Regions from separate parts of the Ureibacillus sp. FSL W8-0352 genome, predicted to be linked through region 2. Evidence: riboswitches for the same ligand, from Rfam matches in the RefSeq annotation. Region 2 holds a riboswitch; the other holds the start of a gene.

Region 1 (8,253 bases), 830 kb from region 2:
TTCTCGCTCTCTCCTTTTTTTCATAGGATTAGTTTATCAAATCTGAAAAATTTCTCAAGTACGTAGCGGAAATTTCGTAATTTCGCTACAATAGATTATGTACTATAACAGAAGGGGTGGCATGATGGAAAAAGTCGATCATATTGGAATCGCAGTAAAAAACCTAGACGATTCAGTAAAATATTATACTGAAGTTTTAGGTTTGAAATTAGAAAGAATTGAAGAGGTTCCATCGCAAAATGTACGAGTAGCATTTATCGATGCTGGGAATGTACATATTGAATTATTACAACCCTTAAGTGAAGAAGGGGCGATTTATAACCATATACAAAAACGTGGAGAAGGAATTCAACACATTTGTTTCAATGTAGATAATATTCGAGAAAAAATGGCTGAATTAAAAGAAAAGGGAGTTCGCCTTCTGTCTGAAGAGCCTATACCTGCAGCTGGGGGAGCTGAAGCATGCTTTATTCATCCAAAAGATAGTTTTGGAGTTTTATATGAACTATATGAAAAAAAGTGATAAAGGGGTTAAGGAATCATGGATATGTTAGATAAAATCGATGAAATGTATGACCGAAAAAGAGAGATTTATTTAGGCGGTGGGGACAAGCGCATTGAAAAGCAACATGAAAAAGGTAAGCTAACAGCACGTGAACGTATTGATCTATTACTAGATGAAGGCACTTTCGTTGAAATAAATCCATTTATTAAACATAGAGTAACAGATTTCGGCATGGGTGAACAAAATGGCCCTGGTGACGGTGTTGTGACTGGATACGGTAAAGTGAATGGCCGTCCTGTTTATTTATTTGCTCAAGATTTCACAGTATTCGGCGGTGCATTAGGAGAAATGCACGCGAAAAAAATTGCTGCAGTGATGGATTTGGCTGCAAAAAATGGAGCGCCATTCATCGGCATCAATGACTCTGGCGGTGCCCGTATTCAAGAAGGAGTATTATCATTAGACGGTTATGGCCACATCTTCTATCGCAACTCGATTTATTCTGGGGTTATTCCACAAATTTCGGTGATTATGGGTCCATGTGCTGGCGGTGCTGTATATTCTCCAGCAATTACAGACTTTATTTTAATGGTGGATAAAACATCCCAAATGTTCATTACTGGTCCGAAAGTAATTGAAGCGGTTACAGGAGAAAAAATTTCATCAGAAGATTTAGGCGGTTCAAAAGTGCATAACACAATCAGCGGTAACGCTCATTTCCGCGCCCCTTCTGAAGAAGAAGCGATTGAACAAATTAAGAGATTATTAAGCTATTTACCACAAAGTAATAAAGAAAAAGCACCAAAATTACCACGCCCTGAAGGAGACGATTGGCGTCCTGAATTAATTGACGTTGTTCCAATTGAACCTACACGTCCTTACGATGTTCGTAAAGTCATTGAACAAGTGGTGGATGAAGGTTCCTTCATGGAAGTCCATTCTGAATTTGCGAAAAACATTGTTGTAGGATTTGCTCGTATTGCTGGACAATCTGTTGGATTAGTTTGTAACCAACCAAAGGCCTTAGCAGGTGGTCTTGATATTGACTCATCCGATAAAGCTGCCCGTTTCATTCGCACTTGTGATGCATTCAATATTCCAATCATTACATTTGAAGACGTATCAGGATTCTTCCCTGGCGTTAAACAGGAACATGGCGGTATCATTCGTCACGGTGCTAAAATCTTATATGCTTATTCTGAAGCAACCGTTCCAAAAATTACAGTCATTTTACGAAAAGCATATGGTGGAGCATACGTTGCGCTAAATTCAAAAGCCATTGGTGCAGATTTAGTATTCGCTTGGCCAAATGCAGAGATAGCCGTAATGGGTGCTGCTGGAGCTGCTAACATCATCTTTGCGAACGAAATTGCAAATTCAGAAGATCCGGAAGCTACACGCCAAGCAAAAATTGAGGAATATAAAGAAAAATTTGCTAATCCATATGTTGCTGCTTCACTTGGAATGGTTGATGATGTAATCGATCCAAGAGAAACTCGCATTAAGTTAATTCAAGGATTAGAAATGCTTGAAAATAAAGAAGAATCAAGACCTAAGAAAAAACACGGAAATATTCCGCTATAATTGTGAAAATTTCCAATTACGTACCATTAGAAGCACAAGCTAATCCCAGTTTGTACTTCGATTTTTCCAAAAATTCAAATTGGTTCTAACAATATTTCATATCAAAAGGTAATGAATATTATATGAATTTAGTAATTATTTTGTCTTATTTATAGAAAGATATAGAAATTTTTCAAACAATATGCTACAATTCAACTAAATTTCAACAACTGAATAATCTATACGGTGCTAATGAAAATTAGCTTAAAAGGGAAACTAGTGAGAATCTAGTGCGGTCCCGCCACTGTGAAGAGGAGCTCAAAATCAAATGCCACTGTGCAAACGGGAAGGCGATTTTGTAGCGATGACTCTAAGCCAGGAGACCTGCCGTATGGAGTGGATGGTAGTGTCCTACGAGGATAGGTACACGAATAGGCATGATTGGATTATTATGTCTTATTGTGGGACACTGCTAATTTGGCAGTGTTTTTTTATTTTCAAATTTTCATTTTAGGAGGAATTTTATGAAAGTCTCAATCAAAATACTTTACTTTCTAGCAGTATTATTAATCATTCCTAATACAGCTTTTGCTATGCATATCATGGAAGGTTTTTTACCAATCAAGTGGGCAATATTTTGGTGGCTCCTTACATTCCCTTTTTTAATCATTGGATTAAAGAAAATGAGTAGTTTAGTAAAGAGAAATGCTGAGACGAAGTTATTACTAGGTTTATCGGGTGCATTCACTTTTGTATTATCCGCATTAAAAATTCCTTCGGTTACTGGAAGTTGTTCTCATCCTACGGGTGTTGGGTTAGGAACCGTATTATTTGGACCATTTGTAATGAGTGTTTTAGGTACCATCGTGTTATTATTCCAATCATTATTAATTAGCCCATGGAGGTTTAACAACGCTTGGCGCCAATGCGTTTTCGATGGCGATTGCTGGACCTTTTATCGCCTATGGAGTATTTAAAGGCTTCAATAGGATCGGTTTGCCCTTTACTCTAGCAGTTTTCTCAGCAGCAACATTGGCAGATTTAGGTACATATGTCATTACATCTATTCAACTTGCACTAGCCTTTCCATCTGAAGTTGGTGGAATTTTCGCTTCATTTGTAAAGTTTGCTGGCGTATTCGCTGTTACACAGGTACCATTAGCAATTATTGAAGGATTGATTTCAGTAATGGTGATGAATTTCTTATTGAAATACAACGAAAGAGAATTAAAGTTACTTCAAGTACTAAAGAAACCTCAGGAGGTGAAGTAAGATGTTAAAAAAGAATATGCTTTTATTAATTTTGATCATTTTTTTAATGATTGTCCCGCTGATTTTTAACGGAGATGCAGAATATGGTGGTGCAGACGGAGAAGCGGAAGAATTAATTACAGCACTGAACCAATCCTATGAACCATGGTTTTCAAGTATTTGGGAGCCTCCTAGTGGTGAAATAGAAAGTTTATTATTCGTACTACAAGGAGCAATCGGTGCAGGGTTCATTGGTTACTTTATAGGATATATGCGAGGCCGGAATAGGGGCGGAAATGCAGAGATACAGAAATGAGAATGTTAGAATATTTCGCTTATCAATCACCTTTAAGAAATAAACACCCAATCGAAAAAATGGGATTTGCTCTTATTCCATTAATATTGAATATCGTATTTCAAAATGTTCTTACATCCATATTCATATTTTGCATCATGACAGTTATTACTTTAATAATCGGAAAAGTTCCGATTCGTCTATATTTGAAGTTATTGCTTATTCCAGTGGTATTTCTAATTTCAAGTATACTAGTCATTTTACTCAATTTTTCAACTAACCCTATAGAAGGTGCCATTTTTCAATCTATTATTGGTCCCGTCACGATTTCAATTTCGATAACGAGTGTTGAAAAGGCATTGATGCTATTTGTTGTTGCTTTATCGAGTATTAGTTGTTTGTATTTTTTAATTTTATCTACGACGATTCAAGATTTTCTATATGGATTAAGGTGTTGTAAAGTACCAACTACTTTATTGGATTTAATTGCATTAATGTATCGATTTATATATATATTTCTTGATTCCAGCAGGACAATCTATCTTGCACAAATAGCAAGGTTAGGTCACAGTTCTTTATTAAATTCTATCAAATCAATTGGACTTATAATCAGTGCTTTGTTTATTAAGGTATTTCAAGAAATGAAAGACTTAAATAATGCGATAAATGCAAGAAGTGTAGATGGATATTCAGCAGTCATTTCAAGAGAACTTCATTTTTCAACAAGTAGTTGGATATTTACGTTGTTAGTGAATTTGTTCATTATCGTCTTTTATTTCACCGTTGGGAGAGTTGGTTAAAATGAATACTCCTTTGTTTGAATTGAAAGAAGTTTCTTATACCTATGAAGATGGAACAGAAGCTTTACAAAAAATAAATTTACAAATTGATCAAGGAAAAAAAATTGCTTTGTTAGGTAGTAATGGAGCAGGGAAATCCACTTTAATATTGCATTTAAATGGTTTATTAAAACCAACCTCCGGAACAATTTATTTTAAAGGACAACCATTATCCTATTCAAAAAAAGAATTGTTAAATGTTAGACGCAAGGTTGGAATTGTTTTTCAAAATCCAGAAACCCAGTTGTTTAATGGAACTGTTTGGGATGATATTGCCTATGGGCCATTTAATTTACATTTAGCAGAACAGGAACGAAAGTCGTTGATAGAGAAAGCAATTAATCAAACAGATGTTGAATCATTATTAGATAAACCGATTCACTTTTTAAGTGTTGGGCAAAAAAAGCGAGTTTCCATCGCTGGAGTTCTTGCTATGGATCCTGAAGTCATCATATTAGATGAGCCGACTGCATCTTTAGATATTTATTACACAAGGAAAATACGAAAATTGTTAAACGAACTTCATTGTGACGGGAGAACACTCATTCTTTCTACTCATGATATTGACTTTGCTTATGAATGGGCTGACGAAGTCGTTGTGATGCATCATGGAGAAATGTTATATCACGGTGCTTTTTATCGTTTGTTTGAAGAAAACAAGGACATTGTGAAAAAAGCAAATTTAGAAACATCCATAATATTCGAAATTGCGCAAATGATGAAAATGCAAGGACTCATTTCAAAACTAGATGATGTACGTTCAAAAGAAAAAGTAATAGATGTTCTTCATGATTGTTTCATGAAGGCAAAGAATTAAAAGGGGTGATGAGTTTGAAGGGAAAGCTTTACATTGTCGGATTTGGTCCAGGTGATGCTAATCACATTACCTATCGTGCAGTTGAAGCAATCAAAGCTAGTGATACAATCATTGGCTATAAAACTTACGTCGAGCTAATTAAAGATTTATTAGATTCCAAACAACAAATTATTAGTACAGGGATGACAGAGGAAGTATCACGAGCACAAGCGGCAATAAAACTTGCTGAAGCGGGGCACCATGTGTCGGTCATTTCAAGTGGTGATTCAGGTGTATACGGTATGGCTGGTTTAATTTATGAAGTGCTCGTTGAACAAGGGTGGAATAAAGAAACCGGGGTTGAAATTGAAGTTATTCCTGGCATTTCTGCAGTTCATTCTTGCGGTTCCCTTCTTGGAGCTCCAATAATGCATGATTCATGCACAATTAGTTTAAGCGACCATTTAACGCCATGGTCTATTATTGAAAAAAGACTGGAAGCAGCGGCAGCAGCAGATTTTGTAATTGCTTTATATAATCCTAAAAGCGGTAGGAGAACAAAACAAATTGTAGAGGCTAGGAGAATTTTATTAAAATACCGGTCACCGAATACGCCTGTTGGACTCGTAAAGAGTGCTTATCGTGAGAGACAAAATATTGTAATTACTACGCTAGAAAAAATGCTAGATTACGAGATTGGTATGCTCACAACGGTGATTATCGGAAATTCTTCCACTTTTGTGTATGATGACTTAATGATTACACCGAGAGGATACAAACGAAAATATACGCTTGATAGCGAGATTCAACCATTGAAACCTCATGAACGATTAAAAAAGGAAGCTGAACCTTGGTCTTTAGAAAATCTAGAGTCGAAAGAAAGTGAACTATTTAAACAAAAAACGCCATTTCAACTTGCATGTGAAGCAATTGCCATGCTAGATCAAAAGCAACATTTCGTTGTAGAACAGCCAAGCAATATGTCTATTTTTGAATTTGCGGTAAGCCCTGGAGTGGCAAACAAACGATTTACTCCGGAGCAATTTCAGCTGTTAGCAGAAATTGTGGGAAATGAAGGAAGGATGGACTATTCAAGGGATCATCAGTTACTCATAAGTATTCCAACCAATAATCCTAATAAAATAGTAGAGCAAATATCAAACGTTGGATTGCTAGTGATGCCGGTTGGAAATGTCGTTACGGTAAAAGCTTGTGATTTTTGTGATGGTGAAAAAGCTGATTCCATTCCATACGCGGAAGAACTTCAAAGACGATTTGGAGGAAAAGCCATGCCGAAAGAATTAAAGATCGGTATTAATGGATGCGGAATGGCTTGTTACAACGCAGTTATGGAAGATATCGGAATCGTTTACCGAAAAGGTAAGTTTGATGTGTTTTTAGGGGCAAAACCAGTTGGGCGTACGGCCCATCCTGGACAATTAATTGAAGAAGGATTAGAAGCGGATCAATTAGTTGATTTAATCGAAAAAATTATTGAGGAATATAAAGAACATGCTCATCCAAATGAAAGACTATTTAAATATTTTAAACGGAAAAAAGTGCTAGCAGGCTACGAATATCAAGATAATGAACCAAAATTGAATTTACAACCGATCCCTTGTGTAGATTAGGAGGAAGAAAATAATGACAAAAGCCATTTTGTTTGTAGGACATGGAAGTAAGTTAGAAGCAGGAAATAATGAAGTAAGGGAATTTGTGGAGCAATTAACCCCTTTAATAGATGCTAATTTATTAGTTGAGACTTGTTTTTTAGAATTTGCTGAACCTACCATTTCTCAAGGAATTGATGATTGTGTTGAAAAAGGTGCAACAGAAATATATGTAATTCCGATTATTTTACTACATGCAGGACATTCAAAAATTCATATTCCTGCTGAAATTGTAGAAGCACAAAATAAATATCCCCATGTGAAATTTACGTATGGTGAAGTTGTTGGAATTCACGAAGAAATACTTCAAATTTTACTAGAGCGTTTGCAAGAAATCGGTTTTGATACACAGGCAAAACATGAAGACACAGCGATTTTATTAATTGCTCGTGGTGGAAGCGATGAATACGCAAATGGTGATTTTTATAAGATTACAAGACTTTTATGGGAAAAACTAGATGTTCCAATAGTAGAAAGTGCTTTTATGGGAGTGACAGAACCATTAGTTGATGAGGGTATTGAACGTTGTATCAAACTCGGTGCGAAAAAAATAATTATGCTTCCATATTTTCTATTCACAGGCATTTTAATCGAACGAATGAAAAAATATTGTGAGCGTTTCAATGAACAATACCCGAACGTAAAAATAGAGATTGCACATTATTTTGGAAATCATCCACTTTTAAAATCAGTGATCATTGAGCGAATGGATCAAGCACTAAATGGACACTCAAAAGGTGTTAAGGACTTGGAGAATATTCAAAGGTTAAAGCAATTGGGACTCATTTCTCATCATCATCATGACCATGAACATCATCACCATCATCATGACCATGAACATCATCATCATCATGATGAAAAAACGGAAGTGAAACCATGATTCTGTTTTTAGCAGGTACAAGCGATGCACGAGAGTTAGCAATTTTGTTAAAAAAGAAAGGCTTCCCCCTAATAGCCACTGTAGTAACAGAATCTGCTGCAAATAGACTTACTGATGAAGGAATCAATGTAAGAGTTGGTCGCTTAAATGAAGAAAAAATGTTTGAATTTTCAAAGAAAAATGGGGTGACTGCAATTGTTGATGCAAGTCATCCCTTTGCAGAGGAGGCGCATAAAACAGCGAAATCCGTAGCGGAACAATTAAAAATCCCATATATACGATACGAAAGAGAACAATCAAAGCTAGAACAAGACTCTATTATTTATGTTTCAACTTACGAAGAAGCAGCGGAACTCGCAGCAAAGAAAAAAGGAGTTGTCATGTTAACAACCGGCAGTAAAACATTAGAAATCTTTGCGAAAAAATTATTGCCACTAAATGATGTTCGCGTAAT
Region 2 (8,253 bases):
TGAATAACCAAATCCCTTAGTAATTCTCGCTTTTCTCAAATGTTTGCCTATATTTAATTCAGAAAATCTTCGTTCAAGTTCTTTTGGTAGTTGTGCAAAAGTATCTTTTTTCGTTATCATAATGGTGACACCTTCTTTGGTATTTGGTTTGTTCACCATAATTTTACCAAAAGATAGGTGTCTTTTTCTTTTAAAAAAATAAAATCAATAAAAAACAAGAGAAATAATGAAAGACGATATAAAACAGTCATATCAAGAGTTGCAATAAGATATTACTCTGCGAAAGTTGAGTAACTAACAAAAAGTGTTCACCGTAAATGAGAAAAAAATGTTCATTTGGGGTTGACGTTCACAAAAAAGTGATAAATTAATGTTACCTATTAACAATGAAGGGAATTTAGATTTAGATTTCATGGAAAATTACATGAAACAACAAGAATTAAAACAACTAGGAAAAATAAAAAGTTATTTAACCAAGTAAATAGTAGGAAATGACTCTTATTAATTATTTTTAAGCCACTCTAATGAATAAATTTATAGTATTCAACTAACATCTATCTTATTGGTTCAAATTGGTTCAAGTAATACCATCTTTAATACTTTTTCATACATTTTAATCCATATAACAACTCCCAAAACGTTGATATAAATGGATTCAGATGTATTCAATACACTTAGAATTTATCTGTATATTTCTCAAAACGTTAATATATACGTTTCGCGACTCTTTTCACTTCGGTGGAAAGGGTCTTTTTTATGCATGAAAATACCTCGTGACTACTTTTGATGCTCAACAAACTATTGGATTTTTCCGCAAACTCATCTTTAAAGAGTGTGGGAAAAATGTATGAATCCTTTTAATGGATTTCATTTATAATACTCAACAACATTACCAATTAAACTAATATATCTTATATAAGCAGCAGCTCCACTAGCATAACAAGAGTATGATATAATTACTTATCAATTTAGGAGTATTTAATATACTCGAAAATAAGAAACTGGTGAACAAGTATGGAACGTGAAAATACAATTGGGATTGCCTTTACAATCGGTGCTTATATCGTATGGGGGATACTACCTATATACTGGAAGTTTTTAGACGAAGTCCCGCCCCTTGAAATATTAGCCCATCGTGTACTTTGGTCGTTGATTTTCGTATTAATCATTGTGAGTATTTTAAAGAGAAAGCAATTAAAAAACTTCTTTCAAGTTGAAATGAGTGAGAAAAAGACATGGTTTGGACTGATTCTTGCTTCTCTATTTATTAGTATTAACTGGCTCACGTACATATTTGCTGTGAATTCAAATCACATAGTCGATGCAAGTTTAGGGTACTATATTAACCCCCTCGTCTCTGTTTTGTTAGGGGTTTTTGTATTGCGTGAAAAAATTAATAAATTGCAGGTAGTCTCGTTCGTATTGGCTGGAATCGGTGTGATTTATATGACAATATCTATTGGGAAGCTTCCGTGGATTGCACTCGTATTAGCACTATCTTTTGGTTTTTATGGACTGGCTAAAAAATTAATAAAAGTAGATTCGATGTTAGGCCTATTATTAGAAACTTTATTTGCGGTCCCCTTTGCGCTATTATTTTTAGCGTATTTAGGAGTTAATGATCAGCACAGTTTTTTAGTTGGGTCTGTGAAAAATGATTTATTTTTACTCGGATCCGGTATCGTTACAGCTTTGCCTCTTTTATGGTTTGGTATGGGGGCGCAAAAGATTCCACTTTATATGGTCGGGTTCATACAATATATTGCCCCAACCATTAGTTTAATTCTTGGCGTACTTATGTTTGGAGAGTCATTTACAATAGATCATGCCATCACTTTTGCATGTATCTGGCTAGCCATAGCTATTTTTACTTTCCCAACTATTCGTCAAATCATAAAAAAACGAAAAGAACCAACAGGAGATCCAAATGTAGGCGGCATTTAGAAAAGATTGTTGTGTATCCTTATTTCATTAATGAAGTTCAATACAAATACGATTCTTAGAACGAAATTAAACCCTTTCTCGAATGGTCAAGAAGGGGTTTTTTTATCTTATAAAATGTTTCGTATATTTCCTATAAAAAGCTCGCAAGCCCAAGCGATATCAATATAAATGGTGGTAAGAATGCCACTTGCTGAACCCACTTTTTTTGCGACAAAAACACCCCTAATTTAATACCAATGGAAACACACAATCCACTCATAATGGCAACGAATATGGCACATATAAGGGGTGGATAGCCGAGCATCGCAGCACCAAGTCCAGTACTAAAAGCATCTAATGATAGGGCCAAACCAAGTAAAAAGGCTTCTTTTTTTGAAATAACACCCGAGTTATCTAAATCCGCTTCTTGTGGTTCTTTTAAAATGGTAATAATGATCCCTAATTTTTGCAGATGAATTTTCCATTGTTTTTCTTGTGGAATACTTTTATTTATTGGAGCATTGTCAGGTGATCTCTTCTTAGAGCGGATGACATTCACTAAATTAAATAGCCCGATGGAAATTAATATGAATCCTCCAATTATTTTTGCAGTCTCAGGAGTTAAGTACGAACTTAATACATTTCCAATAGTCATGGATGCTAAAACCATGATTCCAGAACAAAACATGATGATGAATATTGCTATGAATGGAACGCGAATACGACTTAATCCATAAGAAATTCCGAGGCCAAAACTATCCAAACTTACAGCAACCGTTAATACGATTAATCCAATAAAAAAAGCAAGACTATTTTCTCCTCTAATTAGTGATTAAGCTTATTGTATGAATGTTTATGGGAGATGTGAGGAAGTTCTTGTATTACATTTTGTTCTCTTTTTTATCGTAAGATTAGGGGCCTGTAGAAATATTATTACTACCCTCATCGATTCCTAACAAAGATTGTAGACATTTGTGTTTTTTTGTATTATAATAAATGAAACTTAATATTGCTTATTTAGGTGTTATATGGATTAATTCCAATGATATAACTTAAAAGGGAAGTTTGGTGAAATTCCAACACGGTACCCGCCACTGTAATACAGAGCAACTTGCATGATGTCACTACTTTTAATAGTGGGAAGACGCAAAGAGCGATGATGTTAGTCAGGAGACCTGCCTATAATAAGAAAACACACAAAACCCACGGGATATGGAGAGGAGTGTTTACGGAAAGTATATCTGTTAATGAAACTTAAAATAATATATCTTTTGTGGGCATTTGAACCAATGTGGTTTAAATAGCCTTTTTTATTGCCTTTTTCTTAAAGCGATTTTCTTGAATTCCAAAAGCAGTTACAAATGACCAATATTATGTGTGTGGGGGGAACTATGAAATTTAAAGAATATCTACTGTTAGCCATCCCTTTTATGATTTCAACGGTTACCCAGCCACTACTTGGAGCAGTAGATACCGCTGTAGTTGGCAGACTTGAAAATGCATCATATCTTGGCGGAGTAGCAATTGGAACAGTCATTTTTAACACAATGTATTGGCTATTTGGATTTTTAAGAGTGAGTACATCCGGTTTTTCGGCACAATCGTTGGGAAGTCGAAAAGAAAAAGACCGATACGATGCTTTTATTCGCCCCTTCGCAATGGCACTTATTTTGAGTATTCTCTTTATTACATTTCAATCAGCCATAAAAAACATAGCACTCTTAATTTATCAACCCTCACCAGAAGTGGCCATTCATGCAACAACCTATTTTAATATATTAATTTGGGGAGCGCCCTTTGTGCTAATAGGTTATGTGAACTTAGGATGGCTCATGGGACGGAAACATGTTAAAGAGACTTTATTTTTACAAATATCTATGAATCTCATAAATATAATTTTAGATATTGTATTCGTCTTTGCCTTTGAAATGTCTATTGCAGGAGTGGCCTATGCAACGTTAATTGCTCAGGCGTATGGGTTTATTCTTGGAATCTATTTTGTATTGAATAAATTAAGTTTAACGAGAATATTCCAATTAAGAAACACACTATTAGATAAGGTAACCTTTAAAAAAATAATAGGGGTCAATGCGGACCTTTTTATTCGAACGGTTTGTCTTTTAGTCATGACCAATATGTTTATTGCAAAAGGCGCGGAATTTGGAACAGTAGTACTCGCGGCAAATGCTGTGCTTTTCCAAATCCACTATATCATTTGCTATTTGTATGACGGTTTAGCCAATGCCTCTAGTGTGTTTGCAGGGAAATATGCTGGAGAGAAAAATGACAAAGCCTTTAGTGAAATGCTATCTATATCGAATGTTTGTATCGTTGTACTGAGCATCATCATCTCATTGAATCTCATCTTTTTTAAGGAACCAATCCTATCTGCATTTACGGATATTGAAAGTGTGCTTGGGACGAGTCATGACTATTATGTCTGGCTTATAATACTACCTTTTGCCATCGGAATTGGACTTGTTTACTATGGAATATTTACTGGGTGTACATACACTGGACCGATAAGAAATTCAATGATTCTATCTCTAATTGTATTTCTAATAGCATATTATTTCTTTATCCCAAACTATGAAAATCATGGATTATGGTTAGCTTTTATCTTTTTTTGCCTCGGTCGAAGCGTATTTCTTATTCTCTATTTAAAACAGCTTATCAACAATATCTTTCTCAAGAGAACAGGGGAAAAATGGACGTGACAAGATGAAAATTTCTGTATTTAAAAGATTTGGCTCTATAATATTTGGTGTTGGTGAGTATAAACCAGCACCAATTTTTTTGAACAAAAAAATGAGACAGTGACAAAACTCTGGTAAAATGTAATCGCCAAAACACATTTTCCAAAGGAGTTGTGTCACATGTCTCACCATCATTCTATACGAAACCTACTCAATATAAAAGACAAAAATATCACATTTGATGAAAATTTTTGTTCTACCGAAACAATCAAAAAAGTAAAAGCGAAAGTCTTTCATGGGACGTTAACGTATCAACCAAAAGCTTGTTATGCTTGTGGACATGTCTTCGATGATCAAATCATTAAACACGGTTTTAAAACGTCTCTCATTAAAATGCCTAGCATTTCAGGTTTTCATACCTACTTAAAATTGCGTAAACAGCGTTATTTCTGTAAACATTGTCATTCCACGTTTACTTTAAAAACGAGCGTCGTGGCTAAAAACTGTTGTATTTCCAACAATACCAAAGTATCGATTGCTTTAAACGCCAAAGATAAAATATCCGAAAAAGATATTGCGATGAAACATAATGTTTCTCATGCCACTGTCAGTCGTGTCATTGACAGCTTTTATAGCTACTATCAACCAAATGTTCACTACCTTCCAAAGCATTTGTGTTTTGATGAGTTTAAATCAGTGAAATCCGCAGCTGGAGCGATGTCCTTTATTTTCTGCGACTCTGAAACGGGGGAGATTGTGGATATCGTGGAGGACCGGAGATTATCTGTCCTCAAAGAGTATTTCTTACGGTATTCCAAGAAGGCGAGAGATGCGGTAAAAACGATTGTCATCGATATGTATAGCCCTTATATTTCCTTAATCCAAGAAGTTTTCCCTAAAGCGGAAATCGTACTCGACAAATTCCATATCCTCCAACTATTTAGCAGAGCTTTAAACAAAACGCGCATCAACGTCATGAATCGGGATAAAAAGAATTACAATAAATTGAAAAAATACTGGAAGCTCCTTCTGAAAGATCAAACAAAACTTGATTATAAGAACTATACATATCATCGTTGCTTTAAAAAGCATATGTGTGAGGTGGAGATTCTCCACTATCTCATTGATTTAGATTCTGAATTAAAAGCGTCCTATGAGTTATACCAATACGTTCGACATTACATCAAAACCAAAGACTTTGAGCTCCTAAAGAAAACATTAGAGAATAAACAAAATATCGTTTCCAGCTATATGAAAACCGCCATCAAGACAATCAACAAATACATCAATTATGTCGAGAATACGCTAAAGTACGATTATAATAACGGCATTTTAGAGGGGATTCATAACAAAATCAAAGTGATTAAACGCATTTCTTTCGGTTATCGATCCTTCTATCACTTTAGAAACCGAATATTCATTACCCAAAACTTAGCGAAAATAAAAACAGCTTAGGGGAACCTCGAATTTCCCCTAAGCCATCCGATTACATATTACCAAATAATGTCACTAAAATTTATTCACCAACACCATTTGACAAAGAACCGAAATATTTTGCCGATTTAAAACGTCGACGCTTACTTAAAAAAATCACGTGTCTTTGTTTAGCATGGGGCATTTTGTAACGGATCATTACAAGGCAGTTATTCCACTAAAAAAGTGGGGTAAAAAATTTAAAAGCAAAGTTGAAAATGGTAATGGCGAAGGAACAGATAAAGAGCGGACAATAGGTTGAAGGAAAGCAAGGGAGGAGGGGTAAAAGTTGAAAATTCAACGCATTGAAAGGCAAAGTCGGCGGAAAATTCTGAACCTGTTTCTAGAATAATCGTTGTTATTGAGAACTCATAATGTGGGTTCGAAAGCCTTTCTGTGTCCCGATTGAAAAAGCAAAATGTCCGATAAGAGAAAATTGACACCATTAGTATTCAACGTGCAATGACTGTTCCCCTGATAAAGCCAACATAGCATTTATTTGTCCTAGCAATATAAAAATGAGAAAAGTGGTCCAGCTCAATGGTTTTTTCGTTTGTTTTTCACCTCTAGCCAAGATTAATCAGAATGAAACATATATCGATTGACAGGTCTTCCGATGCTGCCATACTGAACATGGATTGAGACTTTTTTGATTTTCGCCAGGTAGTCTAAATATCTTCGTGCAGTAACGCGTGCAATACCGATTCCTTCCGCAACTTCTTCAGTGGAAATCGGTTCTTTTTGATTTTGGAGGAAACGGATGATCTTATCAAGTGTTACTTGGTTCAACCCTTTAGGCAGGTCTGGATCCTCTGGCTTGTTCTTGAATTTATTGTTTAACAACATAGTGTCTACATCTTTTTGCGTTAATTTTTCTTTTTCCTTCAGCTGGCTATGATAAAGCAAATAGTTTTTTAACGATTGTTGGAGCCGTTCAAATTTAAACGGTTTCATAATGTAGTCAAAAGCGCCGTTTTGCAGGACACGGCGAACAGTTTCCATATCTCTCGCAGCGGTAATCGCAATGACATCTACAGAATGACCCTCTGACCGGATTTGCTTAAGCGTTTCTAATCCATCCTGATTAGGCATGTAAATATCTATAATAACTAGTTCAGGTTTCAATTCCCGAACAAGCTCTATGCCTTCTTTTCCGTTCCCTGCGATTCCAATCACAGTAAAGCCGTCGACTTTTTGGATAAATTGTTTATTCACCTCTTGAACCATGGGATCATCTTCAATCAACAATACGCTAATTTTTTTGTTCAAATTTTTTGCCCCCTTTGTTTTTTACATATCAAATGTGATGATAAATGTAGTTCCCATACCTTTTTGCGACTCAACCTGAATGTGACCGTTTGCTCGGTCAACAATTTGTTTGACCAGATATAAGCCTATTCCATGATTTTGCTTGTTTTTTGTGGAAAAACCCTTTTCAAAAATGTTCGGTAATACAGAATCGTCTATGCCTGGACCGTTATCTTCAACTAATATCGTGCAAATTTCTTTATTTTGATCGATGCTGACGAATATTTCTTTGTCAGGATCAGTCGACTCTTGAAAGGCATCAAAAGCATTTTCAATTAAATTCCCAATGATGATCACCAGGTCGTTATGATCGATATTTTTTGGAAATCGCTCCAAATGGCTGTTTCTGTCAATGACTACTTTAATTCCGAGCTCTTTGCCCCGGCTGATTTTGCTGAGTAAAAGGCCCGATATGCTTTCATCTTTAATATGTTCAGTTAAAAAGTTTGTCAGCTCTTCTTGCTCTTCCGTTATTTTGAATACATATTCTAACGCTTTTTCTTTATGTCCAAGCTGAATGAGACCTGCTATCGTGTGCAATTTGTTCATATGTTCATGATTTTGAACACGAAGCGCGTGGACAAAAGCTTTCACTCCGGTTAATTCTTCCGCAAGCTTTTTGATTTCAGTTCGATCCTGGAAAATGGCGACAGCTCCGACCGTTTCGTTATTCACTCTGATCGGGATGCGATTGCTTAAAATGCTTAGATTCCTTACCTGCAATTCTTTGTTATAAATAGGACGGTCAATTACTAATATTTCCGGGAGTCGGGTGTCGGAAATAACGTCGCGAATCGGCTTTCCGATCACATCTCCTTCAATGCCCATCATTTGTTTGGCACGGTCATTAAAA

What was found. Region 2 has a riboswitch for cobalamin ahead of NST98_RS07570 (MATE family efflux transporter). Riboswitches for the same ligand answer to the same signal wherever they lie in the genome.
Region 1: linked by a shared signal. The riboswitch ahead of NST98_RS03250 (energy-coupling factor ABC transporter permease) and the one ahead of NST98_RS07570 (MATE family efflux transporter) in region 2 are both predicted to bind cobalamin.

What each region holds. Positions count from the first base shown of each region.
Region 1 is NZ_JBBOQT010000001.1:634,590-642,842, forward strand. It holds gene mce (methylmalonyl-CoA epimerase) at 125-523, shown strand; gene NST98_RS03245 (acyl-CoA carboxylase subunit beta) at 542-2,089, shown strand; cobalamin riboswitch at 2,296-2,474, shown strand; partial or broken gene NST98_RS03250 (energy-coupling factor ABC transporter permease) at 2,593-3,340, shown strand; gene NST98_RS03255 (energy-coupling factor ABC transporter substrate-binding protein) at 3,342-3,635, shown strand; gene cbiQ (cobalt ECF transporter T component CbiQ) at 3,632-4,414, shown strand; gene NST98_RS03265 (energy-coupling factor ABC transporter ATP-binding protein) at 4,416-5,270, shown strand; gene cobJ (precorrin-3B C(17)-methyltransferase) at 5,279-6,880, shown strand; gene NST98_RS03275 (sirohydrochlorin chelatase) at 6,894-7,799, shown strand; gene cobK (precorrin-6A reductase) at 7,796-8,253, shown strand, end outside.
Region 2 is NZ_JBBOQT010000001.1:1,465,919-1,474,171, reverse strand. It holds gene NST98_RS07585 (IS4 family transposase) at 1-120, opposite strand, end outside; gene rarD (EamA family transporter RarD) at 1,015-1,944, shown strand; gene ytaF (sporulation membrane protein YtaF) at 2,075-2,710, opposite strand; cobalamin riboswitch at 2,926-3,120, shown strand; gene NST98_RS07570 (MATE family efflux transporter) at 3,315-4,640, shown strand; gene NST98_RS07565 (ISL3 family transposase) at 4,800-6,074, shown strand; gene NST98_RS07560 (hypothetical protein) at 6,229-6,354, shown strand; gene NST98_RS07555 (response regulator) at 6,669-7,361, opposite strand; gene NST98_RS07550 (sensor histidine kinase) at 7,383-8,253, opposite strand, start outside.